One region of the Pseudescherichia sp. L3 genome, then DNA from elsewhere that is predicted to be linked to it. Evidence: riboswitches for the same ligand, from Rfam matches in the RefSeq annotation. Region 1 holds a riboswitch; each other region holds the start of a gene.
What was found. A riboswitch is a leader RNA that binds a small molecule or an ion and turns the genes downstream of it on or off. The one in region 1 is predicted to bind thiamine pyrophosphate.
Positions count from the first base shown of each region.

Region 2: linked by a shared signal. The riboswitch ahead of thiC (phosphomethylpyrimidine synthase ThiC) and the one ahead of thiB (thiamine ABC transporter substrate binding subunit) in region 1 are both predicted to bind thiamine pyrophosphate.
Region 3: linked by a shared signal. The riboswitch ahead of thiM (hydroxyethylthiazole kinase) and the one ahead of thiB (thiamine ABC transporter substrate binding subunit) in region 1 are both predicted to bind thiamine pyrophosphate.

Region 1 is NZ_JANKYC010000004.1:280,837-283,101, reverse strand. Features, by position in the region: gene sgrR (HTH-type transcriptional regulator SgrR) at 1-618, shown strand, start outside; TPP riboswitch at 655-753, shown strand; gene thiB (thiamine ABC transporter substrate binding subunit) at 789-1,787, shown strand; gene thiP (thiamine/thiamine pyrophosphate ABC transporter permease ThiP) at 1,763-2,265, shown strand, end outside.
Region 2 is NZ_JANKYC010000007.1:24,781-27,045, reverse strand. Features, by position in the region: gene nudC (NAD(+) diphosphatase) at 1-246, opposite strand, end outside; gene rsd (sigma D regulator) at 343-846, shown strand; TPP riboswitch at 900-1,009, shown strand; gene thiC (phosphomethylpyrimidine synthase ThiC) at 1,097-2,265, shown strand, end outside.
Region 3 is NZ_JANKYC010000001.1:2,000,440-2,002,704, reverse strand. Features, by position in the region: gene NR795_RS09780 (DUF1493 family protein) at 343-660, shown strand; TPP riboswitch at 780-876, shown strand; gene thiM (hydroxyethylthiazole kinase) at 909-1,697, shown strand; gene thiD (bifunctional hydroxymethylpyrimidine kinase/phosphomethylpyrimidine kinase) at 1,694-2,265, shown strand, end outside.

The sequences.
Region 1 (2,265 bases):
GGGGCCAGCCAGCAGGTGCGAGAGTGGGTGAGCCAGATCCTCTCTCCAGCAAGCCTGCTGTTTCACGCCGAGGAGCATCACCAGCGCTACTGGTTCCCGGCCTACGGCCTGCTGCCGCGCTGGCATCATACCCGGCCGGGCGGCAGCGAGAAGCCTGCCGGACTGGAGTCGCTGACTCTGACCTACTACCGGGAACACATCGAACACCGGGTGCTGGCCCAGACCATGAGCGCCCTGCTGGCGGCGCATCAGGTGACGCTGCACATTCAGGAGGTGGACTACGAGGAGTGGCACAGCGGCGACGCGGTGAGCGATATCTGGCTCAACAGCGCTAACTTTACCCTGCCGCTGGATTTCTCACTCTTTACCCACCTCTATGAGGTGCCGCTGCTGCAGAAGTGTATTCCGCGCGACTGGCAGGCAGATGCCACGCAGTGGCGAGCGGGCGAGATGAACTTAGCCGCCTGGTGCCAGCAGTTGCTGGCGGGCAAGGCGATTGTGCCGCTGATCCATCACTGGCTGATGATCCAGGGGCAGCGCAGCATGCGCGGCCTGCGGATGAACACCCTCGGCTGGTTTGATTTTAAATCGGCATGGTTTGCGCCCCCAGATCCTTAGCGCTTTCAGAATGCTGACATAATCACTACAATGAGGCCGTGCTCAACGGGGTGCTGCGCGATGCGTGTGCTGAGAAAATACCCGTCGAACCTGATCCGGATAACGCCGGCGAAGGGATTTGAGGCTGCTACTCAAAATCCTTTGCCACTCTCTTTCTATTGAGGTGCAAAGTGTTAAAAAAATGTCTGCCGCTGCTGCTACTCGTGGCCGCCCCCGTGTTTGCCGCCCCGGCTTCTGATAAACCCGTTCTCACCGTCTACACCTACGACTCGTTCGCCGCCGACTGGGGGCCAGGTCCTGCGGTAAAAAAAGCCTTTGAAGCCGACTGTCACTGTGAGCTGAAGATGGTGGCGCTGGAGGATGGCGTCTCGCTGCTCAACCGTCTGCGCATGGAGGGCAAAAACAGCAAGGCCGACGTGGTGCTGGGCCTCGACAATAACCTGCTGGAGGCCGCCAGCCAGACCGGACTGTTTGCCAAAAGCGGCGTGGCGGCCGACGCCGTTAACGTCCCCGGCGGCTGGAAAAACGACACCTTTGTGCCCTTCGACTACGGCTACTTCGCTTTCGTCTATGACAAGAACAAGCTGAAGAATCCGCCGAAGAGCCTGAAAGAGCTGGTAGAGAGCGACCAGAAGTGGCGGGTAATCTATCAGGATCCGCGCACCAGCACCCCAGGGCTGGGCCTGCTGCTGTGGATGCAAAAAGTCTACGGCGATAAAGCACCTGAGGCGTGGCAGAAGCTGGCGGCGAAAACCGTTACCGTCACCAAAGGCTGGAGCGAAGCCTACGGCCTGTTCCTGAAGGGCGAGAGCGATCTGGTTCTAAGCTACACCACCTCCCCGGCCTATCACCTGATCGAAGAGAAAAAGGATAACTACGCGGCGGCGGACTTTAGTGAAGGCCACTACCTGCAGGTAGAGGTCGCTGCCCGCACCGCAGCCAGCAAGCAGCCCGAGCTGGCAGAAAAGTTCCTCAAATTTATGGTGAGCCCGGGGTTCCAGAACGCCATCCCGACCGGCAACTGGATGTACCCGGTGAGCAACGTAACGCTGCCCGCTGGCTTTGACTCGCTGACGAAGCCGAAGACCACCCTGGAGTTCACGCCGCAGCAGGTCTTCTCCCAACGCGCTGAGTGGATTAACACGTGGCTTCGCGCGACCAGCCGCTAATTCCCGGCTGGCTGCTGCCCGGCGCTGCCGCTGCCACCCTGCTGATAGCGGTGGCGCTGGCAGCGTTTCTTGCCCTCTGGCTCAACGCGCCGACCACCGACGTCGCGGCGTTGTGGCACGACAGTTACCTGCGCCACGTGGTGGCCTTCTCCTTTGGCCAGGCGTTTCTCTCTGCCCTGCTCTCGGTGACGCCCGCTATTTTCCTGGCCCGCGCCCTCTATCGCCGCCGCTTTCCCGGGCGGCTGATGCTGCTCCGCCTCTGCGCGATGACCCTGATCCTGCCGGTGCTGGTGGCGGTCTTTGGCATCCTCACCGTCTACGGCCGACAGGGCTGGCTGGCGTCGCTGTGTGACTCGCTCGGCCTGCCGTGGGGATTCTCACCCTACGGGCTGAGCGGCATTCTGCTGGCACACATCTTTTTTAACCTGCCGATGGCGACCCGCCTGCTGCTGCAAGCCCTGGAGCAGATCCCCGGCGA
Region 2 (2,265 bases), on a different contig from region 1:
GGCAAGCTGGAACAGACCGACCTCCTGATCCATCAGCTGGCGTACCGAGCCCATATCCTGACGCCGGTGCTGACGAACCAGCCACACGGACTCACCTTGCCACTCGCCGATAATTAACCCGCGCTGGCCCACAAGATCAAAATTAACTGCCTCGCCGTGTGGTAATTCTCCAGCGGGCAACCATAATTTTTGTTCATGGCTGACGATCCACCAGCCCTGATCGGTTAATTCGATGACACGTTCCATAATCTGTTGCACTACCTTAGCGACACTGGCATGTTGGTTACATCATTTTTACATATTTTGGGTGAACACTTTTTTTCTTAAACCACGGAGTTAATCATGCTAAACCACCTGGAAAGCCTGACGGCGCGCGTAGGCGGAAGTAATACACTAGTCGATCACTGGCTACAGGTGCGCAAGCATTTGCTGGTATCGTACTACAACCTGGTGGGCATTAAGCCGGGCAAGGAGTCCTTTACAGAGCTGGATGAGAAGGCCCTGGACGATTTTTGCCATAATCTGGTGGATTATCTGTCCGCCGGACACTTTAGTATTTATGAACAAATTATCAGCGAAATGGAAGGGAGCAGCCCACTTTTAGCGGCCACGCAAATCTATCCGCAGCTGGAAGCCAATACCCAGCAGATCATGAGCTACTACGACTCAAATCTTGAGAATGCCATTGACGATGATAACTGCCTGGAGTTCCAGGAAGCGCTGTCCGGCATTGGCGAAGCGCTGGCGGCACGCTTTACGCTGGAGGATCAGCTGATCGTGCTGGCGTTCGATTTCAACCTGGCAGAGAGCGCTAACGACGACAGCAACATCGCTCGCCCTGCTTGAGTTCTTAAGCATTAACGCGTAGTTTAATTTACCTGCCCCCTGCAACACGGGGGTTTTTCTTGTCGGAGTGCCGAGTGCGTAAGCACCGGCTGAGACCGTTAATTCGGGATCCGCGGAACCTGATCAGGTTAGAACCTGCGAAGGGAACAAGAGTCAATCTGCTGGCGTGTGCCTCTCCGGGCTACACGCATCCTCTTGCTTCATCCGTCGTTCTGACAAGCCACGTCCTTAACTTTTTATGGAATGAGCTATGTCTGAGTCTGCTATTAAACCTACCCGCCGTGAACAGCGCGCCGCTGCCCAGCACTTTATCAACACGCTGGAGGGCACCACCTTTCCCAATTCAAAACGTATCTATATCCAGGGTTCGCGGAGCGATATCCGCGTGCCAATGCGTGAGATCCAGCTTAGCCCGACGCTTATCGGCGGCAGCAAAGCCGAACCGCAGTTTGAAGAGAACGAAGCGATCCCGGTATATGACACCTCTGGCCCCTATGGCGATCCTGACGTTGCGATCGACGTAGAGAAAGGGATCGCGAAGATCCGATCCGCGTGGATCGCCGCCCGTCCAGGAAAGTGCGTCACCCAGCTGCACTACGCTCGCCAGGGGATCGTGACGCCGGAGATGGAGTTTATCGCCCTGCGTGAAAATATGGGCCGGGAGCGTATTCGTGGCGAGGTGCTGCGCCGCCAGCATCCGGGCGAAGGCTTTGGCGCACGCCTGCCGGAGAATATCACCCCGGAGTTTGTTCGCGACGAGGTCGCCGCCGGGCGCGCCATTATTCCTGCTAACATCAACCACCCCGAATCTGAACCGATGATCATCGGCCGCAACTTCCTGGTGAAGGTCAACGCCAACATCGGCAACTCGGCGGTGACCTCCTCCATTGAAGAGGAGGTGGAGAAGCTGGTGTGGGCCACCCGCTGGGGCGCGGACACGGTGATGGATCTCTCCACCGGCCGCAATATCCATGAAACGCGGGAGTGGATCCTGCGTAACAGCCCGGTCCCAATTGGTACCGTCCCTATCTACCAGGCGCTGGAGAAGGTCAACGGCATCGCCGAGAATCTCTCCTGGGAAACCTTCCGCGAAACGCTGCTTGAGCAGGCCGAGCAGGGCGTGGACTACTTCACCATTCACGCAGGCGTGCTGCTGCGCTACGTGCCGATGACCGCTAATCGCCTTACCGGCATTGTATCGCGCGGCGGCTCGATCATGGCCAAGTGGTGCCTCTCCCACCATCAGGAGAACTTCCTGTATCAGCACTTCCGCGAAATCTGCGAAATCTGCGCCGCCTGGGATGTCACCCTGTCGTTAGGCGATGGCCTGCGCCCAGGTTCAATTCAGGATGCCAACGACGAGGCGCAGTTTGCCGAACTGCATACCCTGGGCGAGCTGACCAAAATCGCCTGGGAGTA
Region 3 (2,265 bases), on a different contig from region 1:
ATCTCTTTTAGCTCGTGGCTGGATTGAGGTTGTTGCAAATGGTTAGGACAATCGCCCTTAAAATTGCGAAAATGATTTTTTTTATCGTGATTTTTCTTTTGATAGGTAAGTGTATGCCAGATCCTTACATTTATATAAATCATGATATCGCAAAGAGTCTGGCCCAGTTTTTTAGCGGTGATGTAAACGCTGAGTCACTCTATGATGCTTATTTCTATCTTGATGTGGCCTCGGTAATAGTTATAACTATATCTATTTACGCAATTTGTTTGTCCGTTGTTCGTAAATTATTTTTTATGATATAGTTAAATCTGAGGATAGTGCTATGTGGAACTATTACTAATGAGCATAGAACAAGAGATCATTGATTATATATATACTAATCATAGCCACAAGAAATATGGATTTTTTGGGCGTCGTCCAGAAGTAACATTAGATACTGAGTTAACTAAAGGCGGTCTGGATGTTATTTGGGAAGATGCAGAGGATACATTAGATTACTATTTCAGGAATTGGAATGTAAAGCCAAACGGTTTTGAGATAATCTACTATTTTGAACCGAATTTTTTAGGTTCAAAACCTCCAGAAAAGCCGCTAAAACCGCTAACGGTACGAATGCTGGTAGAATCTGCAAAAGCAGGCGAATGGTTGTACGATTAATATTTCCCTTACTATCTGTACTGTCGTGTAAAAGCAGGGTGGAGAAGCGATAACTCCTGAAGCACGCTTGCATCAGCAAGCCACTTCCCCTAATCTGGCAAAAAGTTCAAAGATGTACTCAACATGACTCGGGGTGCCCTTCTGCGTGAAGGCTGAGAAATACCCGTACCACCTGATCTGGATAATGCCAGCGTAGGGAAGTCAGATGCCTGCCGGCGTCCCTTCTTCGCGCCGGGCAGGAGCTAACTATGCAACCTGACCTGCTGAGCCACGCGCACGTCGCGTCTGTTTTACAGCACTTTCGTACCCGTTCCCCTCTTGTTCACTGCATGACCAACGACGTTGTGCAGACCTTTACCGCGAATGTTCTGCTGGCCATCGGCGCTTCCCCTGCCATGGTGATTGAGCGTGAAGAGGCCGCGCAGTTCAGCGCTATTGCCGACGCACTGCTGATTAACGTTGGCACGCTTACGGTTGACCGCGCGGATGCCATGCGCGCTGCGATCCACAATGCGAACGACGCGAACAAACCCTGGACCCTTGACCCGGTTGCCGTGGGTGCGCTCGATTTTCGTACCCGCTTCTGCCGGGAGATCCTCTCCCTGAGGCCAGCGGCGATTCGCGGCAACGCCTCGGAAATAATGGCCCTGAAGGGCTTGAGCGCAGGGGGGCGCGGGGTGGATACCACCGACTCGGCCAGCGCGGCGCGGCCAGCCGCTGAGCGGCTGGCGCAGGAAACCGGCGCAGTGGTCGCCGTCACGGGGGAGGTGGACTACATTACCGACGGCAGCCGCACGCTGAAGGTCGTCGGCGGTGCGCCGATCATGACTCGGGTAGTGGGCACCGGCTGCGCGCTGTCGGCGGTTGTGGCGGCAGGCTGTGCGCTGCCTGGCGAGCGTCTCGTTAGCGTTGCGGCAGCCTGCGGCCTGTTCGCCGTTGCAGGAGGCGAGGCGGCGGCAGAGAGCCGTGGCCCCGGCTCCTTTGTTGTAGCGTTTCTTGATGCCCTTTATCACCTGGATGGAGGCGCGTCAGCATGAAAAGAATCAATGCATTAACTATCGCCGGAACCGATCCAAGCGGAGGGGCGGGCATCCAGGCGGATCTGAAAACCTTCTCGGCTCTCGGAGCCTATGGCTGCTCAGTCATTACCGCCCTGGTGGCGCAAAATACCCTTGGCGTGCAGTCGGTCTATCGCATCACGCCGGAGTTTGTCGCTGCGCAGCTGGATTCAGTATTAAGCGACGTGCGTATCGATACAACCAAGATCGGCATGCTGGCCGATACCGATATTATCGAGGCGGTGGCCGAGCGGCTGGCACACTATCGGGTAGAGAATATCGTGCTGGATACGGTGATGCTGGCAAAAAGTGGCGATCCGCTTTTAACGCCCTCGGCGGTTGCCACCCTGCGCACCCGGCTGCTGCCGCAGGTCTCACTGATCACGCCTAACCTGCCGGAGGCGGCGGCGCTGCTCGATGCCGATCACGCCCGCAACGAGCAGGATATGCATGAGCAGGGGCGGGCACTGCTGGCGCTCGGTTGTGAAGCGGTGCTGATGAAAGGTGGCCATCTCACTGACGGCGAAAGCCCGGACTGGCTCTTTAC